4 regions of the Halobacillus ihumii genome follow, and region 1 is predicted to be linked to each of the others. Evidence: riboswitches for the same ligand, from Rfam matches in the RefSeq annotation. Region 1 holds a riboswitch; each other region holds the start of a gene.
The links. A riboswitch is a leader RNA that binds a small molecule or an ion and turns the genes downstream of it on or off. The one in region 1 is predicted to bind S-adenosylmethionine.

Region 1 (8,134 bases):
TGATAAATACGGACCTAGAAAATTAATGATTCCGGCTGCAGCAATCTTGACCGCCACCATGTTCTCGCTCAGCCAGGTTGGAACCAACACACCAATTTACGTGATCATTATCAGCTACATGCTGTTGATGCTGTCAGTTTCAGCAATGATGATGCCAGCCCAAACAAACGGTTTGAATCAGCTGCCGAAACAACTTTACCCGCACGGCACAGCCATTATGAATACGCTGCAGCCCGTCTCCGGAGCAATTGGTGTTTCTGTCTTTATCAGTATCATGACAGCAAGACGTGAAGGCTTTTTAGCAAATGCAGCTTCACCTGATTCCCCGGCTGCACAGTCCCAATCGATGGTAGCGGGGGTTGAGCTTGTATACTCAATTGCGTTTGCGCTGGCTTTAGCCGGGTTTATACTTACTCTTTTCGTTAAACGGGCGAAGCCGGACGATGTGGCCCATCAGCAAATTTAATCCTTTCATAGGTTATGTCTAGATAGGTTGCAAAGATTGATTTTTAACAAAAACAAACTCTATACTAGGGAGTTTTTCTGGCTGGCGGGAAACTATCGCCAGCCACCTTTTTTTCACTCTACTACACCACATTTATCTAGTTTCAATCTAGAAAGGAACCGCAAGATGAAATAGAAATGATAATGATACATAAAAAAGATTCTCCTCCACACTAGCAAGGTTTAACTAGGTGGAGGAGAATCTTTTTCGATTATACGGAATACCGTAGAAGTAAATATCGCGAGACTCCTGCGGAAAGCGAGTGATATATTCTCCCGCGATGGGAAGATAATAAAACTTGTAGAAAACCTGGTTTTTATCTACAAGCTGAGAAACTCACTTCTCAGGAGTTTGTCTTTTTTTACATGTAGAAAAAGGAAATGAATAGACTATAAGAAATGGATATTCTACACCTGTGATTCATAATCCACATAGAAAGAGCTGGTTAGGTTGAAAACCATACTGTTTCAGAATTCTGTAGAAAATCAGATGCCGTACAGTGAAGTGTTTTCCCATATTTATTCGTTTATGAAGCACGATCCTAGAGGGAATTACAAACTTATGCTCGGAACAGATTCTCAAATTCATGAGAGTCACACGTTATTTATTACGGGAATTGTCATTCAACGAATTGGCAAAGGGGCCTGGGCATGCTTTCGCAAAGTAACTGTCCCCAGGTGTATGACTGTACTGCACGAACGAATTTCCTATGAAACAACTTTAACGGAAGAAGTTGCCTCCCTCTTTACGAAAGAGTACATTGATGCCCTTATTCAGATCGTGCTCCCACACATTTATAAAGGAGCAAGTTTTATGGTAGAAGGCCATATTGACATCGGTGCTGGGGAGCGAAATAAAACCCGTGTGTATGTCAATGAGATGATGGCACGGATCCAATCTTTAGGGCTCGAACCAAAAATAAAACCGGACTCCATGGTAGCCAGCAGCTATGCAAACAAATTTACTAAGTAATCATTGAAGGTCCGATTTAGAACAGCATGATACCAACAGAAGAGTTACCATCCTACAGGATTTGTGATTACAATAAGAGGACTTTAGACAAGCAGGGGATTCAATGACCTATTTAAGCAAAGTGTGCCTCATGCTTCCTCTGCCATTTGCTGATTACTAGTCTCGTGTTTCTTTTTCGGCTTTCGAGTAGCCAAATAAACTCCGGCGAAAATAATCAGCAGTCCGATTGCTAAATTCTTCGTAATCGGTTCATCAAGCAGCACGTATCCCCAGATCATGGCAGTAATAGGTACAAGATAAGTGACCGATGCTGCGAATTCCGCACTGCTGTTTTTAACAATGTAGTAAAAGATAAGATGGGCAATCCCGGATCCGAAGCACCCCAGACCAATAATGGCGAACAAAATAAGAGGATCTGCTAATATGGCCGGCTTTAAATTAGCTGTAGTCCCAGTAAATATCGTGCCGATGAGGCCTACGAGAGCGCCAGCAGCTAGTGAACATGTGGTTAACAGCAAAACACTAGTGGCTTGCAAGTGTTTTTTTGTGTATTGTGTGGCAAACCCATAAGAAATAGTGGTCAATACCATAGTTCCTATCCCCACGAAACTCTCATGAAACAACTGTCCGACATTAAACTCCATTAGTACAAGAATACCCGCAAACCCTAATCCAATTCCCAGCCATTGGCGCTTTTTTAACACAATCGAGAAAAAAAGAAATCCAACTAGTCCGGTAAAAATTGGCGTTAAGGCATTTAATACAGCTGCTGTACTGCTATTAATCTGTGTTTCACTTAAAGCAATCAGTCCCCAAGGAAGGCCTGCATTAAAGACACCGACAACAAGCATCGGCTTCCATGGTATTGGTTTTACTATTTTCTTTCTTTTCATCCAAAGAAAGGGAAACAAGATGACCACAGCTGCAGAACATCTCAGAAACACAGTTCCCCATGGTCCTGCAGGTTCAAGCAGCCATTTTATAAAAACAAAGGACATACCCCATATTAAACTGAGTCCAATTAAAGCACTATATAATTTCAACTTCCCACACCCCTCTCAGCAGAAAAAAATTACACCCCTTTCACGACTATGAAAAAGGTGCTTACCGTACAAAATTTAAAGCTCCTAAATTATAACTCTGCCCCCTCACTCTTTAAACTAAATTGCTCAACAAAAGTTCACTAAACTTAAATATATGACTGGATTACAAATCCCGAAGATAAGGTATAATAGAAGTATAATAAACAAAGGAGTGGTGGTCATCATGTTCTCGATCTTAATGGCTGTCATCATTTTAGTGAGTATCATAGCACTCGTTGGAACACTGTACGTGGGAAGAAACGTCAACCAAACAATTGCTAAGTACGAGTCGGAAGGGTATTCTTCAGCGGAAGAAGCTGCGAGCCTCCAGTCTCATGGAAAAAGCACGAGCTTCCGCCTTCTAACTATTATTTACGGGATAACTTTTTTGATTGCTATCATCCTTATGGCCATCTTCATTTTTTAAAAAGGTATCCTCTATCTCTTCGGCAGGGCTGGTTGCCAGCCAGGCAATCCAGCCCGCCAGCACACCTGCCACTAATTTTCCAATAACCACAGATAAAATCATCTCTTTATTAACACTGGCGACAAACCCTATATGGCCGCCAAGCACAAACGCCCCGCTGACTGCAAACGCTGCGTTCATCACTTTTCCCCGCGTGTCCATTTCCTTCATCGTCGCAAGCATCGGAATGTGATGAGCAAGGGATGCAATAAACCCCGTCATAGCCAAAGAATTAATCCCAAGCTTTCGGCTAAATTTTCTCCACAATCGCTGTCCACGCTGATTAATAAACGTTACCATCGGATACGCACCTGCCAGCATGATTGTAATTCGGCCTACAATCCCTATCCCTTCCTCTATTGGTGCCATACCTGACACAATGGAAATGCCTGTTAACGTCTCTATAATGATCAGCACTAGCCCACTAATAATCAGCAGCTCGACTGCTCTGCCGAATTTAGCAAACAATCGAATTGTTACACGTGTAAACTTCCACAATCCAAATCCAATACAAACTGCCAGGACGACTGTAGGGGTCAAGTTTCGTACCATCCACCACAAGTCATAGCCTGCTACCGCTCCTCCAGCAAGACAGCCGATAGGAATCGTCATCAAGCCAATTAAAATTCCTTTTGCAAAATAAGGATAATCCTGCTTGCTGATCATCGTTAAAGCAATCGGAATCGTAAAAACCAATGTAGGTCCCATCATCGTCCCGAGGAAAGCCCAGGAAAAGACAGCAGCTTCCTCACTTTCCGCAAGCGATTCAGCAAGCTGATAAGCCCCCATATCAATTGCCAAAATAGTTGAAGCAAACATTGAAGGATCGACCCCAAGCCATTGGTATACTGGTGTAATGATCGGAGCCAGCCACGCTGAAAGGACAGGCGCCAATGAAATGATCCCTACCATCGCGAGTGCCAGTGGTCCCATCATCATAAAAGCTTCATAGAACCTTTGTCCGAGACCCCAGCGGTTATGTAAAATATAGCAATCTAATGCTCCAATCACCATAAAGATGGTCATGATCAGGAGTAGCCCATCATTAAACCACACGGCTGTCCTTCCTCCTTTTCGTTCAGAAAATTGAATGAAGATATGAAATGATCTTCCTCTATCGCCACTCCATTCTTTCATATTTTGCAGATAACGGGAAGTATCTTCTAATACTCCAAAAAAAAAGAACCTTCCTTATAAAAGAAAGGCCCTCCCGCTTGCTATATTATCCAATACTGCAGGCGGCTGATCCATTTTTTTGTGAATATTTCTGATGATGCTCTTCAGCCTCATAAAATTCAGCCGCTTGGGTAACTTCTGTTACAATCGGCCGCTTGAAAATTCCCTTCCCATTCCATTGCTGAATTTTCTCATCGGCAATCTTCTTTTCAGGATCGCTGCTGTAAAAAATAGCTGAGCGATACTGATGCCCAACATCAATCCCTTGTTGATTAACCGTTGTTGGGTCATGAGCTTCAAAAAAGATATTGACCAGCTCTTCATATGTTAGGACGCCCGGGTCATACTCTATCTTTACAGCTTCGGCATGACCTGTTGTGCCCGTTTTTACCTGCTCATAAGTCGGGTGCTCGACATTCCCACCCGTATATCCCACACGTGTTGAGATAACTCCGTCAAATCGTTCAAAGAAGGGTTCTACCCCCCAGAAGCATCCTGCACCAAAAATAGCTGTAGCCATAACTCATCTTCCCTTTCTGTTAATTCGGAACTTCTTTATAAAGAGAGTATGACGGTTTATACACCAAAAGACCCCTTTTCTTATCCAGTATAAGAAAAGGGGTCGTAATATTCCGTACGATCCTCTCATCTCTTAGAATGTTACCATCCTACAGGAATTGGCACCGTTCTCGTCAATCCTTATTGGATTGATTCGATGGTTGCCGGGCATCAAAGGGCCAGTCCCTCCGCCTCTCTGGATAAGAAGTTTCCGTTATTATTTTTTTGATATTATTCATCATACAATGATTCACCAATGAAGTAAAGGGTGAAGGCTTAACTTTTTCCTACTTTTTAATATATGTGTAAGACTTGCTGAACATGACGAACTCTGTTCATTTATCAATAATATTCCTTCATCAGCTGCTTCCGGTTGTGTAAACTTCCTCGAAAGGCTGAACGATGACAAATCCTTCCCCTTTAAATTCCATCTGGATGGATTCGCCGCTGCCCCGCCCAAGAAATGTTTTAAAACTGATATCTGTCCGGAACTCTGGCTGCAGGTGTCCCGACCAGGCTACCGTAGCATTAGGGTCAGTTATAACAGATTCTCCAGGCCGGACGAGTAACGTAAGCGGTTCGTAGTGTGAAGTTACCGCCACTCTTCCGCTTCCTTGCATCGTAATATTAAACAACCCGCCTGACATCATTCCTGCCACTTTCTTCATTAATTTAACATCCCACTGAATACTCGGTTCGAATGCTAGCAGGTCGTTGCCATTCACTGTAATTGACTCGTTAGCTAGGTCAAAAATCGTTATCTTCTTCCCCTGGTCAGCTAAATATAAACGTCCTTGCCCTTGCGCCTTCATGAGTGAACTTCCTTCACCAGAAATGGCCTTCTTGAACATTTTGCCGACACCATGTTCAAGGATTCCTTCCCGCGTAAATTTAATGGCTCCATTATAAGAAATCATAGAACCTGTCTTCGCCCATACTTCATCCGTTAGATTCACTTCCAAGATCCGGGGGGTTTCCAGCTCAAAATAATCATTCTCTGTCTCATCCTGCTTCGTTTGCTGAACGAATTGCTGTAGTGAATAATTGCTCATATGCAAGGTCCTCCTCTTTCGTACTGTTTAAGGTACGAATCAAGAACAGATAAGTTTCAGTTTACGGAGAAGAAGCTATTGCTGAGTTTAAACCCGAGGTTGGGACAAAACCGAATAAAGTATAAAATAATCGACCAAATCAGTTCGGATTATTTGTGTGCCAAGAAAGGAATTCTACCATCGCTCCGTCAAAACACTTCGCTTTCCGCGGGCACGGACTCAGCTTCCTCGGAAAGCAAAGGGCGCTTTCCTGTGGGATCTTTGGCTCGTGCTGTTCCCGCTGGAGTCTACGCATTTTGACTACGCTAATGATCAGCGTTTATACTATTCATTTTTTCATCGTATGGTATGTTTCTGGATCACCCTAGAAAAATGCCTCCATAAATTAACGATCCTAAAATAACAAAGGCGGGATGGACTTTTACTTTTTCCAATAAAAGAAAGCTGGCTACAATCAGGAGAACAGTTTGCACGGCCCCTGCCGAAAAATAGGAATCACGGAAGAACTGAAACGCTATTACTCCGAGCAAAACGGCAATGGTTGGCCGAATAAGGGCTGTCATGGTTTTCACCCGGGGCGAGTCTTTAAACTTATACAAGAGACTCAGCAGCGCAATCATTAAGATTAAGGAAGGAGCCACCGTTGCAAAAACCCCTACGAAAGAGCCAAGCATTCCGGCTTGCTGATAGCCGATAAACCCTGCCATCTTCGTTGCAATCGGACCAGGTAAAGCATTCGCCATCGCCAGCATTTCACTGAAATCGCTGACGGTCATCCAGTTAAAGCGCTCCACTACCTCGTTCTCTACTAAAGGAATCGAAGCTGGACCGCCTCCATATCCTAAAACTCCTGGAATAAAAAAAGCTATAAAAATCTTCCAATAAATCATGAGGATTGCTCCTTACGTAATGCAGTTTGCGTTTCATTCTTACCCATCGGCCGCACTAAGGCTGATATAAGAAGCACTAAAATGAGAATTCCAGGATGTATTCCAACCCACTCTATTAAAATGAGGGAACCTGTCGCTAACAAAATGGTGTACAACCACCCCAGATTTACTTTTGCCTTTTTAAAGAAATCATAGGTGAGCTTGGCAAGCATGACCCCAACCACAGGGACAACGGCTTTGGTCATCCCACTAACCCAGGCTTGATCTTTAAAACTATTTAATGAAGTAATCAGCACGATCATTATGGTAATCGTCGGTATAATCGTAGCCAGGACAGCGTTTAACATACCTAAAACACCTGATACCCGAAATCCTATATAGCCCGCCATTTTTGTCGCAATCGGTCCGGGAAGTGAGTTTGCCAGTGCTAAAATGTCAGCAAAATCATCATCAGAGAGCCATTTATACTTTTCTACAACCTCTTTATGCACAAGCGGTATTGAGGAGGGACCGCCGCCATATCCGAGCATACCTACTCGAAAAAAAGCAAGGAAGAGATTCCAATGCTGTTTCAATACTCTCATCCCCTCTCACCATATCCTATCCTTTCATTGCCTTAATAAGCAGATATCGTGCCATCTGTTCGTGATTCGGTGCCTCCAAATAACGTACCATTTTTCAGGTCACGCCAAATAATCTGACCGCGCCCGAAAGCTCCTTTTTCAAGCTGCACTTCAATATGATGTCCTCTTCTCGCTAAGGCCTCAGCTATATGTCCAGGAAAATTCGGCTCTACCCATACGGTCTTATCTTTCATCCATTGCCAGCGGGGGGCATCCAAGGCAGCCTGCGGATTCAAGTGAAAGTCAATTGTATTCATCGCCACTTGTACATGGCCTTGTGGCTGCATAAATCCTCCCATTACTCCGAAAGGTCCAACAGGATTGTTTCCTTTTGTAATAAAACCAGGAATGATCGTGTGATAGGATCGTTTGTTTCCAGCTAGTGCATTCGCATGGTTTTCATCTAATGAAAAGTTATGACCACGGTTTTGCAAGGCTATGCCAGTACCCGGCACGACTAAACCTGAACCAAATCCCATATAATTACTTTGAATAAAACTAACCATGTTACCTTCATCATCTGCGGCTGCTAAATACACCGTTCCGCCTTTAGGTGGCTGCCCCGGCTCAGGAGTAAGAGCCTGCTCGGTAATAAGCTTTCTGCGTTCATTAGCATACCCTTCATCCAGAAGATCGGTATAATCCAATTCCATATGCCGCGGATCAGCTACAAACTTTTGCCCATCAGCAAAAGCTAATTTCATCGCTTCAATCTGTTTATGATACGTATCGACTGTCTCTTTATCTTCCATTTTAAAGCCTTTCAGAAGATTGAGTGCTGACAAAGCTACGATTCCCTGACCATTAGGA
Region 2 (8,134 bases), 120 kb from region 1:
CTCGATAAAATCGCAGAAATGATTCCAACGATAATAATCGCACCAATGATCGGCGGAAACGCTTCTAATACATAAGCCGGAATGGCCGAGTCCGCACTGCCAAGGGAGGGTGCGATCACGCGAGCCGCCAGACCACCTAAGACCATCAAAACGGTAATGAAGAACATGCCAAGCCCAGCCGACAGTGTAAACGGCCGCAGCTGCTCCTCCGTTTCCAGGGACAATACCTTATTCAGCAAATGCGGCATAACCACAAAGCTGATATGTAAAAACTGTACCGACAATATGGCCAGCACACTGTTGTACGGTCCATTTAACGGAGCGACGAGTTCTGGATCGATCGCTTTCAACTGGGAGGAAAGCTCGCCAAATAAATTCAGTCCCCCGCCAATCGTCCAGAATAATGAGGCAAAGATTAGAAGCGATGTAATCACCATCAGAGCCCCTTGAATCCCATCCGTGACGATTTGAGCAAAAGCGCCGCCAAGGCCAATATAGAGAATCGTAATTGTTACCCCGGCGAGAATCCCCCAGAAGTACGGAATGCCGAGGACCGTTTCAAAGATCGTCGCTAACCCGACATTCTGCCCGACAATGTAGTACACATTAAACAGTACTAGAAACGTAACAAGAACTTGCAAGGTTTTGCTGTTGTATCTCCTTCCGAGCCATTCAGGAAGTGTCGACACTCCGCCGAACTTCTTGCCATATCTCCAGAACTTTTTGGCAAAAAGCAACAGCGCGATCCAGCCAGCGCCAAAGCCGCCAAGTGTGTACCATAACACGGCCACACCATGCTCATAAGCAAGCCCAGGCACTCCAATAAACAAATTGGCACTGGCAAAGCTCGCGGCATAGCTTGCCCCGACCAGCCACGGGTTTACCTTTCCTCTCGCTGTAGCAAACCCGTTCATCGATTTACTAAATTTATTCCCCTTTTTCCCAATCCATGTGACAAAAATGAAATACAAGACTAGTAGACTAACAAGCGTCCAGAACAGTGGTCCCGTAATGAGCTGCATTAGTGATGTCCCCCTTTCGTAGATTTTTGGTAGCTTCGATTCCAAATTAGTAATCCAATTCCCCAGAAAGCTGCTAAGGCGATCCAATAGATGGTAAACATGTTCTTCTCTCCTTTTCACTGATCATAAAATTCATCTGTTACGCAACATCTTTTTTTCCGGGACCAAATAAAAAAGCCCCTTTCAAAAGAAAGAGGCTGAAATATGTAGACTGCTCCAACCTCTTATCTTCCAGACATCCATCTGTCTGTTGGAAGTAGCACCGTTCCCCTAATAGGGTGGTTGCCGGGCGTCATAGGGCCAAATCCCTCAGCCAACTCTTGATAAGAGTGAATTCGTTATGAAATTAGTTCAAATAATCTGATAACCAGCATCATAGCAGAGGTAAGAATTCCCTGTCAATCACTTATTTTTTAAAATTTCCATAATCCCCATGCCTGTAAGGTAAAGTACAGAATATTTCTAAAACGTTATTGACACCTTTTCCGTTATGCTGTATATTTTGTATCAACTTAATAGTTATTGATATTTCTTATCCCGAGAGGTGGAGGGACTGGCCCTTTGAAACCTCGGCAACAGACTGCATCAAGTACTGTGCCAATTCCAGCAAGCGGGAACGCTTGAAAGATAAGGAAGAGCTCTCATACATGTACGGTTATCAGCCTCTTCTTTTTCTTTTAAAAGAAGAGGCTTTTTCATGTACTTGAAGCAAATTTACATAGCGCAAGAACTTAAGGAGGAATCACAATGACGAAACAAATTATCCTAAATGCCTTTGAAATGAATAGCGCGATGCACAATTCCCACGGATTGTGGAAACATCCAAGAAGTCAGCGCCACCGCCGTTATAAAGACTTAGATTATTGGATGGACTTAGCAAAACTATTAGAAAGAGGCAAATTTGATGCCGTGTTCCTCGCCGATGTGCTGGGAATCTATGACGTGTATAAAAAAAGTAAAGATCCCTCGATCCGCGATGGGCTGCAGGTGCCGTTAAATGATCCTGCCCTCGTGATCCCGGCGATGGCCAGCGTGACGAAGCATTTGTCCTTTGCGATGACGGTCAGTACGACTTATGAAGCGCCATTTGGAAATGCCCGTCGTTTCTCTACTCTCGATCACCTGACAAAAGGGCGAGTCGCTTGGAACGTAGTGACCTCTTACCTGCCAAATGCGGCACGCAATTTTGGCTTAGAGAATATGATCAAGCACGATGAACGCTACGATATTGCCGATGAATATCTCGATGTGTCTTATAAACTCTGGGAAACGAGCTGGGAAGATGACGCGTTTGTGGAAGATGCCGAAAACAACACACTCGTTGATCCAGAAAAAGTTCATGAAATTAATCACCAAGGAAAATACTTTTCCGTAGAAGGACCGCACCTAAGTGAACCCTCCTTACAGCGGACACCTGTCATCTATCAAGCCGGCACATCCGAACGAGGACGCGAATTCGCCTCTAAGCACGCCGAGTGCATCTTTGTCGGTGGTCCGACACCCGAGCGAATTCGCTACTATGCCGATGATATTCGCAAGCGTGCGGAAAACCACGGCCGTAATCCAGACAACATTAAAATCTTCTCCTTCCTTAGTGTGATTGTTGGCGAAACGACTGAGGAAGCGGAGCAAAAGTTTGAAGAATATGCACGCCACTGGAGTCCGGACGCCGCGAAAGCCCAGTACGGAGCAAGCGGGTACGACATTGGCGAGTATGAAGAAATGGATCCCGATCTTCCTTTTGAATACACGAAGTCTACGGAAGGCGGTCACTATAAAGCGGCCACGCTAACGAAGGATGCTCCTAAAAAACTAACCGTCGGTGAAGTACTGAACCGCTTTGAATCACCAGACCGTAATAGCATTATTGTCGGAAATCCGAAAGAAGTGGCCGACGCGATTCAATTTCAGTTTGAAGAGTCAGGGGTGGATGGCTTTAACTTAAACCATTTAGTGACTCCAGGAGACCTTGAGGATTTTGTGGAGCTGGTGATACCTGAATTGCAAGATCGCGGATTGTATAAGAAGGATTATCAGGAAGGTACATTAAGGGAAAAGCTGTTTCCACATGGGGAAAGTGTACTGCCTGAGGATCATCCCGGCAGTCAATATAGATATTCGTTAACGTGATTATTTTAATGTGCCGAAGTTAATATCTCTACTGTCCCATTAGTCATATTTGCAAGAAACACTATCTGTCAATAAAAAACGGATCACAATGTCACAACAATAGGGTATAATGTAGATGCAATACTAAAGAAGACCGTGGTGCAGTCAACACCAACGGTCAGGTACAATAGCCCTTCAAAGGGGCGGCTCACATAGAGTTTTTAGAAATAACTACCCACATGCTTGCCAGGCCTATGGGTGGTTATTTTTTTCCTAAAAAAGAAGCATAAACAGCCAAAACGGCTATTTATGCTTCTTGTAAGACACGCGAATCGCTTTCCGCAGATTCATTTTTTTTTTGATCAACTAAGTTCAACGCTTCCGCTGTGGAAGTATGAATTTCTTTAATTAGTTCAGGGTTTTCCACTAGCTTCTTGCCATAAGAAGGGATCATTTCTTTAATTTTCGGCTCCCATTCTTTGATATGCTGAGGAAAGCATTTTTCCATTAATTCAAGCATGACAGAAACGGCCGTAGAAGCACCTGGAGAGGCACCGAGTAAAGCCGCGATCGAGCCGTCAGCAGAATGGACAAGTTCTGTACCAAATTGAAGGGTTCCTTTGCCGCCTTCTTTCGTATCTTTGATCACTTGCACACGTTGACCCGCTGTGACTAAATCCCAATCCTCGCTCTTGGCGGTTGGAATAAATTCACGTAACTGTTCCATACGTTTTTCTTTAGATAAAATCACTTGTTCAATCAAGTATTTCGTCAACGAAGCGTTTTTCACGCCTGCCGCGATCATCGTAAAGAGATTATCCTTACGTACGGATGTGATCAAATCAAGCAAGGACCCCGTTTTTAAAAACTTCGGTGAAAAGCCGGCAAACGGTCCGAATAGCAGCGATGTTTTGCTGTCGATATAACGTGTATCTAAGTGCGGCACAGACATTGGCGGAGCTCCCACCTTGGCTTTACCGTACACTTTAGCATGATGCTGTTCGATCACTTCCGGATTGTTACACACCATAAATTGTCCGCTAACTGGGAAGCCTCCGATATGTTTAGCTTCAGGAATGCCAGTCTTTTGCAGCAAGTGCAGGCTTCCGCCTCCACCGCCGATAAAGACGAAGTCAGACGTATGGGTCTCAAGTTTATCGTGCTCGAGGTCCTGCACCTTCACTTCCCATGCACCGTCGCTGGTCCGCTTAATATCCTTCACACTATGCTGGTAATTAACATCAATGTCCGTACTTTCCAAGGTGTCAAACATTTTACGAGTTAACACCCCAAAGTTAACATCTGTTCCCGCATCGATTTTTGTAGCTGCGATCGCTTCATTTGAGGCCCGGTCTTTCATGATCAGTGGAATCCATTCTTTCAGTGTTTCCGGATCATCGGAAAATTCCATCGCATCAAATAAAGGGTTGTCCACCATTGTTTTGAAACGCTTTCTTAGAAATTTAACATTCTGTTCCCCTTGCACCAAACTCATATGAGGCAATGGTTTAATGAACTCTTGAGGATTACGAATCAGATTACTGTTTACAAGATAAGTCCAAAATTGCTTTGAAACCTGGAATTGTTCATTCACTTTTGTAGCTTTAGACATGTCGATCGAACCGTCCGGCTGTTCCTTCGTGTAGTTCAGCTCACACAGAGCAGCATGTCCCGTACCCGCATTATTCCACACGTTTGAACTTTCTTCCCCTCCACTATCAAGCCTTTCAAACACGCGAATATTCCAGTCCGGCACTAGTTCTTTCAACAATGCTCCAAGCGTTGCACTCATAATTCCTGCACCAATTAAAATAACGTCTGTTTTACTCTGGCTGTTGCTCATTTTTCCCATCCTTATTCACTAAGATTTGTAAAAGCAAAAGTATATAGGCGCTCCTACTTAGGCTTCACAATCATCCAGGGAGCAACCTAATCACACATATCTTTTTTGACTCACTATCTCCTAGTGTATCACTATTGATTTGAAAATTAAAATTATATATTTACCCTTATATAATCGTTATAGGCGATAATAAAACCCAATGAGATGTTTGTTCGAAGGTAGTAGTAACTTAAAAGAATATATTTTATTAAAGGAGCAGCTATCATACTTCTTTTAATTTATGATAAGGCTCACCGTAACATAACTAAAGAGGAATAATCTCCAATATAAGATACCAATACTTTCTATACTCCTCTATTAGCCTGATAAGTTATTAAGTCTCTGCTTAAAAAACCCCTTAAGTTCATATTTCATCACGATAATACACTATCTATATGGTGTCTTTAGATTTCCTATTACACCCTTGATAGGAAAATTATGATATGATCTGCATAATAAATCTTATGGAGTGGTTCAAATGAAAGCAACAGAAACGAACTTGTTACAATTTCTAAAAGGACCCAAGCAATTTGTTATTCCTATTTATCAACGTACATATAGTTGGACGAAGAAACAGTGCGAACAACTTTGGCAGGATATTGTGCGAGCTGCAGAGGACGAGAGTTTATCAGGGCACTTTATGGGATCTGTAGTTTATGTAGAGAAAGGCCTTTACCATGTTACTTCTGTTCCAAGATTATTAGTTATCGATGGGCAGCAGCGTTTAACTACCCTCAGTCTAATACTTTCTGCTTTCTCGGAATTGATGGAGGAGAATGAAAAGGAATCTTCTTTGATCACAGCTAAAAAAGCAAGAAACTATTATTTGTTAAACTCTGATGAAGAAGATGAAGACCATTATAAACTTCTTTTGACGCAAAAAGATAGAAACACTTATATTGACATATTGGAAAGAAGAGATCTGGACAAGGGCCATTCTAATAGAGTCGTAGAAAATCATGGATTCTTTAAAGAAACCATGAAAAAGAGTGACTTATCCTTAGACGAGATCTATGAGGGAATTAGTAAATTAATTATGGTAGACATTTCTTTAGACAGAGATAAGGATAACCCTCAATTGATATTTGAAAGCTTAAACTCTACGGGGCTGGACCTTTCCCAGGCCGATTTAATTCGAAATTACTTTTTAATGGGGTTAGAAGAAAAGGACCAGAAGAGACTATACAAAAATTATTGGTATAAACTTGAGAAAAGATTTGGACATTTAGAAGATACTCGCTACTTTGATCGGTTTATACGTGATTATCTTACCCTTAAAACAGGTACCATACCAAAATTAGGGGTTGTCTACGAAGCTTTCAAAAGTTATGTCCAGCAAAATTCTCATGATTCAATTGAGGAAGTCATCGAAGACGTATTTAAATATGGCAATTACTATATTAATTTAACTTTCCATGACGATGATCCTTTACTTGAACGGTACTTTAAAGAGATCCGCAGTCTGAAAGTAGATGTGTCATATCCATTTCTTCTCAAAGTGTATGAGGATTACACATGTAACCTTCTTAATAGGGATGGATTTTCAGAAGTATTAGAACTCGTAATCAGCTATGTCTTCCGTAGAGCAATATGTGGTATCCCTACTAATTCTCTTAACAAGACGTTTGCTTCATTAATCAGAGAAGTTAATTCCGAGGAATATACTAAGAGTATTAAAGCTGCGTTGCTGTTACGAACAGGCTATCGACGGTTTCCTTCTGACGAGGAATTTAAACGCAAGTTAGTCATGAAGGATGTTTATAATTTCAGGAGTCGTAACACCCTATTACGAAAACTTGAGAACTTTAACAGAAAAGAACCAATTAACGTAGAAAATTATACCATTGAACACATTGTGCCCCAGAATAAGAATGTGTCCGATGCATGGCAAAATGAACTTGGCCCGGATTGGAAGCAGATCAAGGAAGAATACCTTCATACTCTAGGTAACTTAACCCTAACCGGTTATAATTCAGAGTTAAGCGACCGTTCTTTTGAAGAAAAGTCCAAGCTTAAAGGCGGATTCAACGATAGTCCACTATGGCTGAATCGTAGTTTAGCTAATTGTAGAAAGTGGGACGAGTCAGCAATTAAAGAAAGAGCTGATATTCTAGCTGGGAGAGCTTTGCAAATATGGCCATATGCTAACTTAAGTGAAGAAGAATTAGCCAAATACCGAGTAAATGACCCAAGTGAAGCAGACCAGGGATACACATTAAGGTACCATGAGGATACCTTCAGTTCAGATACCCTTGCAATCTATGAAAAATTAAAAATGAAAATATTAAATTTAGACACCAGTATAACTGAAGAATTTAAAAAGTATTATATTGCTTATAAAACAGACGGACACAACTTTGTTGATTTAGAGCCTGCGAAAGCTCATTTAAAGCTGTGGTTAAATGTGAAGGCAAATAGTTTACATGATCCTAATCATTTAACGAAAGATGTATCCAACATTGGACATCGGGGTAATGGCGAACTAGAGATAAAAGTAACACCTAATATCGATCCTGAATTAGTAATGGACTTGATAAAACAGTCTTATGAGCAGAACCTTGAGTATGCATAAATAATCAGTTGAATCTGGAGACCATATTGACTCCACAAATATAGAACCAAACGCTTGTTCAATTTTTGAACAAGCGCTTGGTTCTTTCATTTAGAAAGACGACGTTATGTGCAGAGAATCTAGACCGCACGATGGGTCGCAACGTCTTTACTGTTAATGGTCTCCCTCTTTCTTAACCCACATATATCCATAACCTGAAAGAACAACGGAACCTTCTACTTTCTTATCATGGAATAAGTCCGTTCCGTTAAATGGTATCGCTACTTCGACCTCTCCTTTTGACGTGTTAACAACAAAGAAAACTTCCTCCCCTGAATTAGGATCCATTCTCTTTAAGGCAAAAAGGCGCAGATCTAAATCGAGTACTTCTTGGTCGGCATATGGTGAAAAGGCTGCTTCTTTTTTACGAATCTCTATCATTTCTTGAAGCCCTTTAAAAATGCCAGACCGACGCGGATCCGTTTGGAGTTCTTCACGAATCGTATCAACACTTAGCTTTTCTCTATTGATTCGTCGTGGAATGCCTGACTCTGTCATACCTCCCTCATC
Region 3 (8,134 bases), 450 kb from region 1:
CCTGCAGAACCATTGGAAGTAAATGTGTTTTCTCTTATCGGTCACCGTCGTTCCTTTGCAGGTTCAATGATTGGGGGCATACGTGAGACTCAGGAAATGCTGAATTTCTGTGCAGAACACAGCATTACTCCTAAAATTGAAGTAATTTCAGCGGATGAAATCGACGAAGCCTACGAACGAGTAATAGCTTCCGATGTAAAATATCGTTTTGTAATTGATGTAAGTACAATGTAAGTGGGTTTTAGAAACTTTCAATAAGGATACCAGTACCATACAAGCATAGGTTTGAGACCAAGAAAGTCTCCATATTAAATTGTTTACAATTTACCTTTAAAAACAAATGTAAAACTTCTAATATAAATCCCGTTCCTTTAAGAAAAAGGACGGGATTTTAGCGAACTCTGACTTCTGATAATCTTATATGAATTAACCATCTAGCTCAATCAGCATTGATGTTCATTTGATAATCCACACTACCTGTAGAAAGAAAAAAGACGCCCCTCTCTTTTGTCGAGGTGGTCGTCTTTGACTTGTTGCTTCTCTGCTTAGTAACGGTTCCTTAGAAGTGTTCTTTCACTTCTCCATTTTATAATTGCTGGCCTAATTGGTTACTTTATGAATTATTGATACTCTTCCCCTTTAATAAAAGGTAAAACTCCTACAAATCATTATATTCGTTTTTAACTTCCTGCAATAACTCTGGACTTTGTAATAATTCCAAACCAGTTAAAGCCAGTGCCTTTGCTCCTTTTAATAGTGCTTGGTCCCCTTTTTTCGAACGAGCTGCTTCTCTAAACTCATTAGTATGTGCTACAAGATCATCATTACCGATTTTTATATAAGGATGGATCGTCGGGACCACATGACTAATGTTACCTGCATCTGTGGATCCTAAGCCTTTGCTCATTAAATAATAATCTTCCCCCAATTCTTCAATCTTCTCCTTAAATATAACGTCGAATCGTGGTGTAACTTTAAAGTTATCTACCCCATTTTGTATTCTGGTCATCTTATAAGTTGCTCCAGTTGCTGTGGTAGCTCCCTCCGCTACTCTTTCTACTTTAGCAGTTAATAGATCACAAGATTCACGAGTCGCTGCTCTTATGAAAAATCGGGCTCTTGCATAATCCGGTACTATGTTTGGTGCTTGTCCTCCGTCTAAAATCACACCATGAATACGTACGTCTTCAGTGACGTGCTGACGTAGAGCATTGATGCCGTTGAATAATTGGATGACAGCGTCTAAGGCATTTATCCCGTCCTCCGGGTTACTGGCTGCATGTGCTGATTGACCAAAGAATTCGAAATCTACTGGATCTACTGCCAAGGTCGGTGCTGATCCGGATGTTTTTCCTAGGGGATGGACCATCATACATGCATCCAGCTCTTGAACAAGTCCATGACGCACAAATGTACCTTTAGCACTGCCATTAGGTCCACCTTCCTCTGCAGGCGTCCCGAGGACCACCACTTCCCCACCAGTATCTTCAATCACTTCCCCTAAAGCAATCGCTGCTGCAATAGAAGTCGTACCGATAATATTATGACCACATGCATGCCCTAATCCCGGCAGCGCATCATATTCTGCTAAATATCCAATTTTAGCACCGGGTTTAGAAGAGACTTTTCTAGCCAAGAAGGCGGTCTCATGTTCTGGAATTTTTCTGTCGATATTAAAACCTGCATTTTCTAATAAAGATGCTAACAGACCCGATGCAAAAAATTCCTCATTACCTATCTCAGGATGAGCATGGATATTATGACTTGTATTTAAATAGCTTTCTTTTTCACCTTCAATGGACTGGATAATTTGGTCCTGTAAATCTTGCTCTGTTGTCAGAGTCATAGAAAGCTCTCCCTTACCATCCGATTTTCTCTAACGGAACAAATGTTGGAATTAAAGAATCATTAAACACTTCACGAATATGTTGCGCTACATCTTCTTCTTGATAAAGGTCGACAATCTTTTGATACACTTCTTTATCTGCTTCATCTGATTGAGCTGCAATAATATTGATATATGGCTGGGCCGTCTCGTCTTCAATGAAAATAGCGTCATCTACTGGTACAAATCCTGCCTCAACGGCTACCCCATTGTTAATAATAGAAGCCGCTACATCGGGTAGTACGCGAGGGGTTTGGGCAGCTGCAATGGGTTCAAATTTTAAGTTCTTAGGGTTCTCAACGATTTTATCCAATGACCCAATTCCGTCAAAGTCTTCAGGAAGCCCGATTAATCCTGCTTTTTCTAATAGAAGTAACGCACGTCCCATGTTTGTCGCCTCTTTTGGCAGGGCAATGGAACTACCCTCTGGAATATTTTTTACGTCCTTATATTTTTCAGAGTAGATCCCCATAGGAGCAATAATGGTTGTTGCAATGGGCTCAAGATCCAAATTGCGTTCTTTAATAAAGGAATTAAAGTAAGAGACCGTTTGAAAGGCATTTAAATCAATATCGCCGGCAGCAAGTGCCAAATTAGGGCGCACATAATCAGAAAATTCAACGAGCTCAATTTTGATTCCTTCTTCGGCCGCTTTCTCTTTCACCTTTTCCCAAATGGGAACACCGGACCCATTCAATCCAACTTTAACAACTTCATCGGTGCCTGTAGCCCCGCTTTCTTTATTACATGCAGCAAGTAACGTTCCTACTGCTAAGATTATTCCGAGTAGTACGGTCAATTTTTTCATTATAAATCCTCCCGTTTATTGTCTTTTCATTTTTTTGGATAATATGTTTCCTATTGTTTGGACTACTTGCACAATGAGTACGAGTAGAAGGACCGTAATGATCATAATGTCTGTTTCAAAACGCTGGTAACCATAGGCTATTGCTAAGTCACCGAGGCCTCCGCCCCCAACAAAACCAGCCATCGCGGATGCCCCAACTAATCCGATCGTTGCAATCGTTAAATTCAACATGATTGAACTTAGTGCTTCGGGCAAGTACACACGAAAAATAATTTGCCATGGAGAAGCTCCCATAGCTTCTGCGGCTTCTATGACTCCTGGCTTCACTTCTAACAAGCTACTTTCTACTAACCTTGCAATATAAGGACCTGAGAATAAGACGAGTGGCACCACAGCAGCTGCCGTCCCTATTGATGTCCCGACTATAAATCTAGTTAATGGCAAAATAGCAACAAGTAGTATAATGAAAGGAATCGAACGGAAAAAGTTTATAATTATGCTTAACCCTTTAAAAAATGCGCTATTCTGAATAAGTCCACCTCGTCGTGTAACGACGAGCGCAATTCCTAGTGGAACTCCAATAAGTGTTGCTGCAACTAACGAAATGCCTACCATGATTAAAGTTTCGCTAGTTGCTTGTAAAATCCGGGGCCAAAATTCTGCTAACTCAACCTGCATCGGCTTCTACCTCCTGTACGGTTACTGTTCGTTGAATATAATCTAGTGCTCTCAAGATCTCCTTATCATCGCCTTGCAATTCCACAACTAACTGCCCAAATGGGATGCCTTGAAGTTCGGTAATTTGCCCAAACAATACATTTACTTCTACTTGATAACTTTTAGTGACTTGTGAAAAAATCGGCTGACTGGCCTTTTCTTTTACAAAAGTTACACGATAGACATGTCGTCCTCCACCACGCTCTTCAATTCCTGAAAGTATAGAGGCCGGAATATCACTTTCCATCACTGAATTGACAAAGTTTTTAGTCGTTGGGTGTTGAGGATTAGAGAATAGGTCAAAAATAGAACCTTCCTCAATTACACGGCCACTTTCCATGACAGCAATGCGATCACAAACCTCGCGAACCGCATTCATTTCATGTGTAATCATCAATATCGTAAGGTTATATTCATCTCGAACTCTTTTAAGCAATTGAAGAATGGACCTCGTTGTTTCTGGATCAAGTGCTGACGTGGCTTCATCACATAGTAAAATATCAGGGGAAGTAGCCAGTGCACGGGCGATACCCACTCGTTGTTTCTGGCCGCCAGATAATTCATCAGGATATTGATGTGCCTTGTCTGAAAGGCCTACAAATTCCAATATCTCTTCAACTCTAGCTTTAACCTTTTTCTTCGGAGTTCCTGAAATAATTAAAGGAAAAGCAACATTATGTAGAACTGTTTTAGATTCTAATAAGTTGAAGTGTTGAAAAATCATCCCAATGCGCTTGCGCACTTTCCTTAGACCTGGTTTTGATAACTGTGACAAATCCTCACCATCTACTAATATACTCCCTTCAGAAGGTCTTTCTAAAAGGTTTACCAATCGAACGAGTGTACTTTTCCCAGCTCCGCTGAACCCAATAACCCCAAATATCTCACCTTTATCAATGGTTAGGTTCACTCGATCAACTGCTCGCAAATCATTCCCATTATGTTGATAAACTTTCGAAACCTCATCAAACTGGATCATTTCTTATCCCCCTTATTTAACACGAAAAAGCCCCTCTTCTCGAAAAATTAGAAGAGGGGCTTTCAAACTTAATAGAAAACCGGCTCTCCTCATCTTTCAAGTGCACATGCACCTGCTGGAATTGGCACAGTTTCTAATGAACTTCATTAGTCCCGCTGCCGAGGTTTCAAAGGGCCAGTCCCTCCACCTCTCTAGATAAGAAGATAAGCTTATTATTTTTTAAATGATGTGAATTATCATAATATAGACAAAGTCTTTTGTCAATCCATGTATTTCCTACATCATGCCGCCCATACATCATTAGGTTTTTCGAGACTTTTCCACCCTCCATTTAAATGCGAATCTTTAAAACTGAAACTATTAAAATAGAACGTGCGTTCGCACACCTTCGTAAGGTTGTTTTTCCTCGTTACTTTTCTTGTTACCTTTTAAAAAGTCACATCTTTTTGACACCAAACTCCCCCACCACTTTCGATAGAGAAGAAAATTGATTGTAGCAACTTGAGATCCGGGAAACGGAGGATTTATTTTATGGGAATACATATCGAGATATATAGCTTTTATGGAGAACGGGGGGTTTACGAGCGTACGATAATTATTACGGTTGGTTTCCTTCGTTCTAAAACAAAATAAAAAGTAATTAAGAAATATAGAAAATGAATAAAATGTGATTTTAACGTGAGCATTATGTGGTCAAAAATAACAAGCCTAGTGCCTCTCTTGCAGGTGACCGACTAGCATTATATGTTTTTGCAATATAATTTCCGGAAACCGTTTCACCCGGTTTCAATTCACCCCCTATAATCTCAAATCGCATTTGACTAGCAGTCTCCTTTCCCTTCGAAGAACAAGGCAGACGGTCAATTGGAAATCGCATTATTCTCACCTCACTTTCTTTTGTATACGTTGTATTTAAGTGGGTTGTACTACAAACAACTTAATTTGTAAACGGTTTTTTTCTTTTCCTCTCTAAGGATAATACTTTCATTTCCATGTAGAAAGAAACAATGGTAAAAAGCCCTCAAAAATGAAAGCTCAAATGAATGAAACATCGACCCTTCTTGATACCAAACCCCTATACTTTAATAATAAAGGTAGGAAGAATTCTTATGTCGAGAAAATTTGATCAGGGCTGCTGGTTGTCCAATATTTAAAGACAGACTATAGATGAAGGGAAAAACTCAGTTTATTAAACGTAATCATAAAATTAACTAAAATGTATTTTTCTGCTATGGACTCTGCACAACCCACAACCTATTCCCTCCTATTAGCATATTTTGAAAACATAGAAGGGAGGTTTTATTTATGGATGGAACCCATATGTTTAATTTCTACATGTTCAAAAGTTGCCATTCCCCCTTCGGAGAAAAGGGTGATTCCTTGGTCATCCTTTGGGGGAAAGATCCGATTGGATTTAACAAATTTCCCATCATCGATAAACACCTCAATATTTGTTTTATCAACTAATATCTTCAGATGAACACTATTTTTATTATTATCGAAGGGTGCCCAGCTTTAGATATTCCATTTTTTTACAAATAGAGGGCTTAGCGTTGTAAAAACATCATTTATTGAATTCCCCTATTTACTACGCATGACCAATTGAATAGGAACAAACCCGTCAAGTATATAGTGATCAGATCTATCACCATATACGACCGCACAAACGTTTTGAAAACCTTCCTTTTTCGATTGAATCAAATGTATAGTATCATGGAAAAGGTTTTCTCCTAGCATATCTTTACTAACATGATCCACATATAGACGATCACACGACTTTATTTGTTCAACTTCAGTGATAAATTCATCAACGGTGAATTTGTTTAGGTGATTATCTTGGAATTCTATTAATTCTTTAGTATATAATTTTTTCTCGTGATTAGAATATCCCTCAATACCATCGACAAAAACTACATTCAAACCCTTATTGGCATCATTCAGCGCCCATTTTCTTAACATGACGGACTTTCCACTTCCAGTTTCACCGATAATTTGTTGCTTCATGATAAACTCTCCTTTTGGATAACAAACATTTCTATGAATGCTAGGGGGCTCGTTGTCTAACCGCTCTTTAAGAATTTCCACTTTGGGCTTTATTATAACCTTATCGTCTCACACAAGGGTCTCCATGGGGTCTTTAATCTTGATATACATTGTTCTACGCGATAACCATCTTTGATTTTTTGAACTGGTTGCCCGTTTGAAGAGAAAGTGAAGCAAATAGAGGATAGGATGGATGAAGTACTCAAATATATGGTCTGCTACTCACACCAAGGCTAAAGGAAAAGAGGCCCCCCTTAGAGAAAAAACCATCCATAAGGACAGCTCCTTTTGTCAGAGTCTTTCTTGGGTTTTGGATGGCCCTTCCATCACTTCCTTGAATTCCAGGAGATAAACTTACCCTATGCAGAAATGTCCGTTGTCTCCTGTACGCTTGCTCCGATTTGGATTAACTTCGAACCGAGCTTGTATATCTTTTGTTCTCCCACAGTTAAAATTTGTCTAGCCTCCATTGTCTGGTGAAGGTGAAATGTGCTACTCCGGGGCAAAGACAGACTGGTAGCAATTTCTTTAGGTGTTAACCCTTCAGGGAAATCCTTTAATAAATCCAGGATACGAATAACACGATCAGCCGATTTAACTGTCATTTTTCTACCTCCTCTAAAAGAATTAATTTTTACGTGTGAATCTTAGCAAAATAAAATCTTCTCTTCAATTGTGCATTCATTTGTGCACTCATTATTTTATATCTCTTTGCTGATTTAATAGGCCTTTTCTCTAGTCACCGGATAAAAGAGATTTTTTGGTCAAATCCTCCACAAAAAAGAGATAATAGTATTTACATATAATTCTTTTCGGTACGTACATAAACCAACGAAACAGAAAAATCATCAATTTTCTGGAGTGTTACACTATTCCTCCTACATGAATCATGCTGTAATCAAGAATATGGGCAGGTTCTACCGTTTGACTGCTACCTTTCCATAAATCAAGTTGCTTTATCCCATTTCCACTTGACAACTGCTCTTCAGCTATTTCTATTCCCTCCTTGATAGTTGGAGAGACTCCAAATAGGTAGTATCTCAACCCAGTGTTTAAAAGTACTTGGTTATAGTAATAAGTCAATTGCCTATTCCTTTCACCGCTTAGGAGAGAAAGGGTTATTTCAACTTGCTTTTCAGCTGATAATTTGTCATGTTCGTTGGATTTATCCAGTAACCCAAATTCATCAGGATTAATGACCTTTGACTTTTGAGAATCAGGAGTAAGCTCAAATAAGAAGCTGTTTCTATGGACAGGGAGATCCTCAGAACCTTCAACACCTTGAAGGACAAACACCTTTTCGTAGGAAAGACCATGAAGAAGAGGAACAATCTTATGAATAGCTGTCCGATGAAATGCCCCCATCATTAGATTCTTGGCTTGAGAAAGGTTTAACAATTTCTCTGAAGTATTTAATAGTGTTCGAACACCTATATCCTCGCGAATAGACCGCACCTCACTTAAAAAGGGGGAGAATTTTTCTGTGCAGGCAAATCCAAGCCCTGTTTCTTCGATTTTTGAAACTATGGTATGTTTGGAATTATTCACTTCTACACCTAGTTGTTCAATAATTTCTTTTAAGGAAATCCCGTATTTTGGCGGCAGAGAGTCACTACTGTGCAAAAAGACGGGCAAGCCTTTCTCGGCCAATAATATAGAAACCGGTATAGTAGCTATGAATGAGTTTCTCCCATTATAAGGA
Region 4 (8,134 bases), 1.4 Mb from region 1:
GATATGAAAAACCTGGCTCTTCACCGACGATAGCTTCAAAGATCACATCGGGCTGCAGTGCAAGAATCTGCTCGTATTGATCAGTAACGAAAACAGAATGGGGAAGTTCGCGTTCTTTCGATAAATTTTCTACAAGGATGCCGCTTAGTTCGATAGGGGCTCCTGCTAATTTGGCTAAATGATCCCGTTTCGTTTGCAGGATTTGATACACTCCCTGTCCGACTGTTCCGAATCCTAATATGGCTGCTTTAATAGTCAAATTCTGTCCCCTCCTCGTTCAATTTCTCACTTATCCATGTTCCCCATTCTCCAAATTCCACAAGAAATCCATCATGTCCATAGTCTGTTTTAACATGATAATGTTGCCCATTTGGCGCATGATGGGAGAATGGTTGAATCAGTTCTTTTGGATAGAGAAGGTCGTGCTCAAAGCTTACTGTAAAAAGGGCCGGTTTAAACGATCCGGCTGTATCCTGTAAGCTGCCGCGTCCTTTCCTGATGTCGTGATTGTTCATAGCTTCTAACAAATACAGGTAGCTGTTGGCATCAAAACGATCTTTTATTTTTTCCCCTTGATAATTCAAATAGGATTGGATGGAATAAAGAGCATCCTCTTGTTCTCTCGCGAATCTTTTTTGGAATAGGGGGGCGCTTCTATAGGTAACCATGCCGGCCATACGGGCAATTTCAAAGCCTTGAAGTGTATCGTTAGATGAATAATATCCCTCCATAAAGGCTGGATCGTCCTTTATGGCTCTTGCCCCAATATGGTTAAAGGCGATTCCATAATCACTTAAATAAGGCGTTGCAGCTAATACGAAGAGCTGTTTCATAAAGTCAGGGTAGAGCAAGCCCCATTCGAGTGTCTGCATTCCTCCGAGAGAGCCGCCTGCCACGGCATGGAGCTCGTAAATCCCTAACTGTTTTAATGCTCTATATTGGGCGTGAACCATATCACGAATCGTTACTTCAGGAAAATCAAGACGATAAATGTCACCAGTTTCAGGATTTATACTTGCTGGTCCGGTCGAACCGTGACAACCTCCCAGCACATTAAACGTGATGACTTGATACTGGGTAGTATCAATTGGGCATTCCTCTCCAACCAATCCTGCCCACCATCCGGGACTTTCACCAGAACCGACAGCGTACTGGTTTCCGGTTAAGGCGTGACAAAGCAGAATTACCGGTGCACCTTTAGGACCGGAGTGTTCATATGCTAGTTCAATCTGGGGAAGTGTCTCACCAGATTCAAATGTGAAGTCTTCGATTGAAATCTTTGCAACAGTCTGTTTCTGTTCGACAGGGTTTTGCAATGACATGCATCATCCCTCCTTATTGTAAAATTCCATATAAAAACCCTCTTCTTTAATAAGAAGAGGGTGTATGTATATGTTCCTCCTCTTATCTGTCAGATCTATCCTTCGATCTGTAGGAATTAGCACCTTTTCAAGCCGAATGCTTGAAGGTTGCCGGGCGTCACAGGGCCTAGTCCCTCTGCCACTCTCGATAAGAGATATTAAGTTGTTTTACTTTAAGAATCTCAAGTATATAAGCCACATCAGCTGCAGCCATCCTGGAATGCTTTTTTTAAAATGTATGTTTCGAATTATAAAAGCAGAAGTGACTATTGTCAAACTATTTTTGCAAAGAGGATATGTTTAACGGGAAACTATGCCGGGAAAAGATCTAATAGAACATTGATGAGAGGAGAGATTATGGTGAAGGAATATAGTGTTGTACCGAATAAAGATGTGACAGGCTGGTTCGTGAAAATAGAGGACGTAGCTCCGACTGACTTATATGATGAACGTGATACAGCTGTAGAAAAAGCAACGGAGATGGCCGAGAATAATAAGCCAAGTCGTCTGCAGGTGATGGATCAAGATCACAACGTAGAAAATGAATGGAATTTCAAGTAAGGAGAGGCTCCCTTTAGCGGGAGTCTTTTTACGTTGAAAACACGAACTATGTAATTACGTAGCTTTATAGGCAAATAACAGAAACGAGGTGCAATAAACGGGTGTTTTATGAGATTTACTCTGGGCAATCTCAATAACTAGCTGTTTTCGTAAAAAAACGTTACGCTAGAAGAAATAGAGTGAGAATGAGGTGCTTGGGTTATGGAACAACGTGTGGATATTGTGATCGTAGGAGCAAGGGTCGCTGGTGCGAGTCTTGCCATTTTACTTGGGCAAATGGGGAAAAGAGTTCTTCTGATTGATAAGGCCTCCTTTCCAAGTGATACGTTATCTACACACCATTTATCCCATATGCATTATTTAGATAAGCTCGGTGTACAGGAAGATGTGGAATCAACCGGATTGCGAAAGATTAATAGAATGCGTACATACATTGGTGATAGCTTTGTAGAAGGGCCAAGGGATAACTATACGATCATACCTAAACGGAGTCATTTAGATGACGTCCTGCTGTCGAAAGCGTGCAGTAATGAAGGAGTTGAGCTGCTGGAAAATTGTACAGTCAAGGGTGTAATAAGGAATAATCAGCGTGTGATTGGTGTGGAAACCGTGAATAAAACAGGGCAGACAATGCGGATTCACGCTTCGCTCGTAGTAGGAGCAGATGGCAGACATTCGTATATGGCTGAATGTGTTCAAGCAGAAAAATACGGATTTCACTCTCCCCTGCGGCCGGTGTTTTACGGCTATTATCATGGAATTAAACCATTAACGGAACCTACTACAGAAATTTTCCTTAATGAAGGGAGAATCGGGTTTCTCTTTCCGATGGAGCCAGGGATTGACTGCTTAGGGCTGGAAGTTCATTCAGATGAATTTAAAGAAATTGTAAAAAATCCTCATAGATTTGAAGAGATTTATCAATCATTCTATGGGATGGAGAAGCGGTTACGGAACGCTTCACTACAAGGGAAAATTACTGGCACGCCAGGGGTGCCGAATTTCTTCAGAGAACCAGCTGGAGAAGGTTGGGCTTTGATTGGAGATGCCGCCCATAGTAAAGACCCAAGTACTGGTCTTGGAATCAACGATGCGTTCATGCAGTCCTTCTTATTGGCTGAGGCGATAGAGAGACAGGACTCCGGGGAATCTTGGGAGCATCTTATGGCTGAATTCAAGCAGAAGCGGGATGAACAATTGCAGCCAGGCTATCGATTAACCCTCGATTACATTCAATCTATGAGACCATGGTCACGAAATGAGCAGGCTCTCTTTCAGGCTATGGCAGCTAATCCGATGGTATGGAATAAAATCGTTCCACATCTTCCTGCTTTATTACAGGAACACTCGACGGCTATTCCCGAGCTTTATGGTTCGATCGAATGGGAGGCTAAGAACTTTGGCCTTAGGGAGGAATGAAAGTTCTCTTATCGAATAAGTAATGAGAGGTGATCTTAATGACTTGGACAAAAGAAACGGCCTTTGAAAAGCTGCAAAGCATTTATACAGATAAGGTAATGCAGGAAGAGAAGCGCCGAATTTTTCAACAAGTGTATCGGCATTTGCACGAACATTTGGATGATCTTGCTGTGGGTTCAGGCTTAAAGCAAGAAGCAGAAAAACAGTTGAAGTTTTTTAAAGAGTACACGTTCATGCCTGGCGATAACTTATTTCAGTCAATGCGTTATGTGTTTCTGTTGGCACGAGGCGAACGCGAAATAGATCCACAAACGACAGAGCAGCATATCAACAGGATTTACCGTGCACTATTTCAGCCTGCTGGTTTAAAGAACCCTTACATCCCTGACTCTTTTTGGTCAACAACACTGGGTGTCGCATGCCTTGTCGCGCAAAAAGGTGTGGAATCCGTATATCCTATACTTGATGAAATCACTGAAGCCGAGCAAATGGAAGGGGAGAACAACCACGAACCAAAATGATGCCTGGTCGTGGTTGTTATACATGAAAATAGGAACGAATTTGCCCGACTATTTGCTGGAATTCACCTTCTTCTTCAAGATTGGTCAGCATACCTTTAATCACAGCGGAACGAGGCTCTGCTCTGTTAAGCTCTTCTAGCAGTACGGCTATAGTGTCTTGAATGTCTTGCGGGGCAGCTGCTTGTTTCTCCTCTAATGCATCTCTCATCAGCTCTAACTGACTAGAATAATAGTTATCAGGAATGATTTGACTCATGAGTTCATCGGTAATGACTGGGTGGTCATTATTATGCTCGAACCCGTTAACAAGGGAATCCGCACGTTTTAGCATTTCCTCACAAAGCCGTCTAATATCAAATTTCACATTCTCAATAATAATTAAGTCAATATAAGTTTTAAATATCCCCTGTAAGATAAGAGTGAGTTCCCATGCGAAGTCCTTGATCCTATCCCCGTAGATATCAATCAGGTTCTTTTTGTAAAAATGGTAAGAATTAAACCTCATATGACGTAAAAATTCCTCAATATCTTGATTGAAAGGAATGGCCTGCTCTCGTATTTGCATAATAATAAATTCACGGTGGGCGATGATTTCTTCAAACGTAACAGAGAGTTTCTGAATAAATTTCTCACGCGGCTGTAAATCTTCTGCCTCAATTTCATCAATGTTAAGCTGTATTTTTCTAGAATAGTAATAAAAAACCTCTAATAACAGTGCATCCTTTGATTTGAAATGTAAATAAAAGGCTCCTTTTGAAATGCCGCACTCATTAGCGATTTCCTGTACAGATGTGGCGCTGAATCCTTTGTTGGCAATTAATTTAATAGCGTGTTCAATGATGAAAATGCTTTTATCTTCCATATTTTAATGACTCCTTAGGTTAATTCAAACAAGTTCCCCTCTTGACTTATGACCGTGTAGTCATTTATATTATAGTTTGTTGTGACTAACTGGTCAAATCAGGGGAGGAGTTTGTATGAAACAAATCATTAACTTTTCTATGAACAATAAATTTGCGATCTGGTTAATGACTATTATTATAACCATAGCAGGTTTATATTCAGGTTTAAATATGAAACTAGAAACGATTCCGGATATTGAACCACCTATTATTACGGTGTCTACTGTTTATCCGGGAGCTACACCAGAAGAGGTTGCTGAACAGATTTCAGAGCCCATTGAACAGCAAGTAAGCCAGTTAAGTGGAGTGAAGACGGTCAGTTCTACATCATATCAAAATGCTTCTTCTCTTCAATTGGAGTATTCCTTCGATAAAAATTTAGATGAAGCTGAGGATGAATTAAAAGATGCAGTTGCGAAGGTAGCACTGCCTGAGTCAGCCCAGGAACCTTCAGTCAGTCGGCTGAGTTTTAGCGCATTCCCTGTAGTCAGTTTAAGTGTCATCAATGAAGGTCAATCATTAGAAAAGATGACGACTACGGTAGAAGACCAAATTGTGCCGGCACTAGAAGGAATTGAAGGCGTAGCAGATGTTCAAGTCTCCGGTCAGCAGGTACAGGAGGTTCGAATTAATTATGACGAAGCTGCTCTAGAAGAGCGTGGAATGAATAGCGAGACAGTTACGCAATTAATCCAAGGTTCCGATGTTTCCTTCCCATTGGGCTTATACACGTTTGACGACACTCAAAAGTCTGTTGTCATCGATGGAGAATTAACGACGGTGGAAGACCTAAGAAACTTGGAAATCCCGGCGATCCCTTCATCCCAAGGGCAATCGGCAGCGCAGACGCCATCTCAGGGACAGTCATCTGCACAAGGCCCCCCAGCCGGGCAAACACAAGCTCAAGGTCAGTCCTCTGCAGTTGCGATGACAGCTGAGCAGGCAGCACAATCCGGTATCCCTACTGTGCCACTGGAAGAGCTTGCTGAAATCGAAGTTGTAGGGCAAGCTGAGTCCATTTCTCGCACCAATGGAGAAGATTCAATTTCGCTTCAAGTGATTAAATCGCAAGAGGCGAATACAGTTGATGTTGTAAATGCAGTTAAAGAGCAGACAAAGGAATTGAAAAGTGAACTCGACGGAACAGAGTTTGTCTATTCTTTTGACCAAGGTGAGCCGATTGAAGAATCAGTCAGCACGATGCTGAATAAAGCCTTGTTTGGCGGGTTATTTGCTGTAATCGTGATTCTTCTGTTTCTGCGAAATTTCAGGACGACACTCATCTCTGTCATATCGATCCCGCTTTCCTTGCTCATTGCCGTTCTAGCCCTTAAACAGATGGATATTACTTTAAATATCATGACATTGGGTGCAATGACTGTAGCGATTGGAAGGGTAGTGGACGATTCCATTGTCGTCGTTGAAAATATATACCGGCGTATGTCGCTTCCGGGGGAAAAACTCAGGGGCAAAGATTTAGTTCGGTCCGCCACACGAGAAATGTTTATGCCGATATTATCTTCAACGATTGTAACTATTGCTGTGTTTTTACCTTTAGGGTTAGTAGAAGGGACAGTAGGGCAAATCTTTTTACCGTTTGCCTTAACCGTTGTATTTGCGCTGCTGGCGTCACTGCTTGTGGCGGTCACAATTGTGCCAATGATGTCCCATTCTTTGTTAAAACCAGGTAAAATGAAAAAAGTTGATCATGATGATCAAGGCGGCCGACTAGCAAGAGCATATCGTTCTCTGCTGAACCGAACCCTTAATCACAAAGTTATTTCAACGATCATTGCCTTTGTTATTTTGGCAGGAAGTGTAGCGTTAGTACCGTTTGTAGGCGTCAGTTTCCTGCCGGCTCAGGAACAGAAAATGGTCATCGCCACTTATAATCCAGAACCAGGGCAAACATTGGAAGATGTCGAAAGCATCGCCATGGAAGCACAAGAGTATTTTGAAGGAAGAGATGGTACAGAAACTATCCAGTATTCGGTGGGTGGAGAAAATCCGATGAATCCTGGAGCATCGAATCAAGCTGTTTTCTTTGTAGAATACAATAGTGAGACAGAAAACTTCTCATCGGAAAGCCAAACAGTAATTGATGATTTACAGGGTGCGACTGAACAAGGTGAATGGTCTTCACAAGACTTCTCATCAACGGGATCAAGCAGTACACTCGAGCTCCTCGTATATGGAGATTCGATTGATGAAATTGAACCTGTAGTAAAAAATGTCCAGTCCATGTTATCTGAACAAGACAATTTGACTGGAATTGACTCCAGCTTATCTGAGTCGTATGAAGAGTACACGCTTGTGGCTAATCATGAAAAATTGAGCGAACTTGGGTTAACAGCAGCTCAGTTAGGTATGGAGTTGAACCAAAGTGGCGAGCAGCCAGTCGTTACCACCATTAAACAGGATGGCGAAAAACTGGATGTCTACGTAGAAGTAGAAAAGGAAAACTATGAAGACATCAGTGATATCACGGACCGTGAAATCCAATCACCTACGGGTCAATCTGTTGCCATTAGTGAAGTGGTAGAAGTGGAAGAAGGTACAACTGCTGATACCATTAGTCGGAAGAATGGCCAGGTGTATGCAAGCGTCAGCGCGAAAATCACCACTGACGATATTGGGTCGGTATCATCTGAAGTTCAAAGTGAAATTGACGAGCTTGATCTTCCGTCCGGCATGGAAGTGACGATGGGCGGAGTTACCGAGGATATTCAAGAGTCATTTACACAGCTCGGTTTAGCCATGCTTGCTGCAATTGCGATCGTCTACCTCGTACTCGTCATCTTCTTTGGCGGAGCCCTGGCACCATTGGCGATCCTGTTCTCCTTGCCATTTACGATTATTGGAGCAGTGGTAGGATTGCTTATCAGTGGGGAAACCATCAGCATTTCTGCGATGATCGGTGCTCTTATGCTCATCGGAATTGTCGTAACAAATGCCATTGTTTTAATTGACCGAGTTATTCATAAGGAAAAAGAAGGCTTTACAACAAGAGAGGCATTACTGGATGCCGGCATGACACGTCTGCGCCCTATTTTGATGACAGCACTGGCTACTATTGGTGCCTTGCTGCCTCTCGCGTTAGGACTTGAAGGTGGATCAATTATTAGTAAAGGACTGGGGATCACCGTAATCGGCGGGTTAACCAGCTCCACATTGTTGACACTTCTCATTGTACCGCTTGCGTATGAAGTATTAAGTAAGTTCCGTAAGAAAAAGACTAAAGCATAATGGTTATGAAAAACGCACCTCCCACTTTGTGGAGGTGCATTTTTATCGGCGCATAGAAGCAATAATCCAATAGGCTAAAAACAAACTCAGAACGAAGCGTCAGGTTTTCGATAAGCAGTTCATA

Region 2: linked by a shared signal. The riboswitch ahead of G6R08_RS14780 (LLM class flavin-dependent oxidoreductase) and the one ahead of msrA (peptide-methionine (S)-S-oxide reductase MsrA) in region 1 are both predicted to bind S-adenosylmethionine.
Region 3: linked by a shared signal. The riboswitch ahead of G6R08_RS13245 (methionine ABC transporter ATP-binding protein) and the one ahead of msrA (peptide-methionine (S)-S-oxide reductase MsrA) in region 1 are both predicted to bind S-adenosylmethionine.
Region 4: linked by a shared signal. The riboswitch ahead of metX (homoserine O-acetyltransferase MetX) and the one ahead of msrA (peptide-methionine (S)-S-oxide reductase MsrA) in region 1 are both predicted to bind S-adenosylmethionine.

Annotation. Positions count from the first base shown of each region.
Region 1 covers NZ_CACVAO010000001.1:3,097,407-3,105,540, reverse strand. The annotation lists gene G6R08_RS15390 (DHA2 family efflux MFS transporter permease subunit) at 1-466, shown strand, start outside; gene G6R08_RS15385 (ribonuclease H-like YkuK family protein) at 995-1,477, shown strand; gene G6R08_RS15380 (DMT family transporter) at 1,606-2,520, opposite strand; gene eutH (ethanolamine utilization protein EutH) at 2,921-4,081, opposite strand; gene msrA (peptide-methionine (S)-S-oxide reductase MsrA) at 4,248-4,721, opposite strand; SAM riboswitch class I at 4,844-4,966, opposite strand; gene G6R08_RS15365 (AIM24 family protein) at 5,119-5,811, opposite strand; gene G6R08_RS15360 (chromate transporter) at 6,171-6,701, opposite strand; gene G6R08_RS15355 (chromate transporter) at 6,698-7,276, opposite strand; gene G6R08_RS15350 (gamma-glutamyltransferase family protein) at 7,318-8,134, opposite strand, start outside.
Region 2 covers NZ_CACVAO010000001.1:2,974,965-2,983,098, reverse strand. The annotation lists gene G6R08_RS14785 (sodium:solute symporter family protein) at 1-1,022, opposite strand, end outside; SAM riboswitch class I at 1,244-1,352, opposite strand; SAM riboswitch class I at 1,552-1,656, shown strand; gene G6R08_RS14780 (LLM class flavin-dependent oxidoreductase) at 1,770-3,152, shown strand; gene G6R08_RS14775 (malate:quinone oxidoreductase) at 3,439-4,974, opposite strand; gene G6R08_RS14770 (DUF262 and DUF1524 domain-containing protein) at 5,492-7,585, shown strand; gene G6R08_RS14765 (sugar phosphorylase) at 7,739-8,134, opposite strand, start outside.
Region 3 covers NZ_CACVAO010000001.1:2,644,186-2,652,319, reverse strand. The annotation lists gene G6R08_RS13265 (NAD(P)-dependent alcohol dehydrogenase) at 1-234, shown strand, start outside; gene G6R08_RS13260 (M20 family metallopeptidase) at 659-1,846, opposite strand; gene G6R08_RS13255 (MetQ/NlpA family ABC transporter substrate-binding protein) at 1,860-2,693, opposite strand; gene G6R08_RS13250 (methionine ABC transporter permease) at 2,709-3,371, opposite strand; gene G6R08_RS13245 (methionine ABC transporter ATP-binding protein) at 3,361-4,389, opposite strand; SAM riboswitch class I at 4,476-4,591, opposite strand; gene G6R08_RS22480 (GntR family transcriptional regulator) at 5,075-5,266, opposite strand; partial or broken gene G6R08_RS13235 (glycoside hydrolase family 32 C-terminal domain-containing protein) at 5,689-5,904, opposite strand; gene G6R08_RS13230 (hypothetical protein) at 5,971-6,393, opposite strand; gene G6R08_RS13225 (helix-turn-helix domain-containing protein) at 6,792-7,037, opposite strand; gene G6R08_RS13220 (anthranilate phosphoribosyltransferase) at 7,297-8,134, opposite strand, start outside.
Region 4 covers NZ_CACVAO010000001.1:1,662,474-1,670,607, reverse strand. The annotation lists gene G6R08_RS08410 (homoserine dehydrogenase) at 1-259, opposite strand, end outside; gene metX (homoserine O-acetyltransferase MetX) at 249-1,322, opposite strand; SAM riboswitch class I at 1,402-1,516, opposite strand; gene G6R08_RS08400 (DUF2188 domain-containing protein) at 1,719-1,922, shown strand; gene G6R08_RS08395 (NAD(P)/FAD-dependent oxidoreductase) at 2,124-3,341, shown strand; gene G6R08_RS08390 (hypothetical protein) at 3,380-3,862, shown strand; gene G6R08_RS08385 (TetR/AcrR family transcriptional regulator) at 3,879-4,724, opposite strand; gene G6R08_RS08380 (efflux RND transporter permease subunit) at 4,840-8,010, shown strand.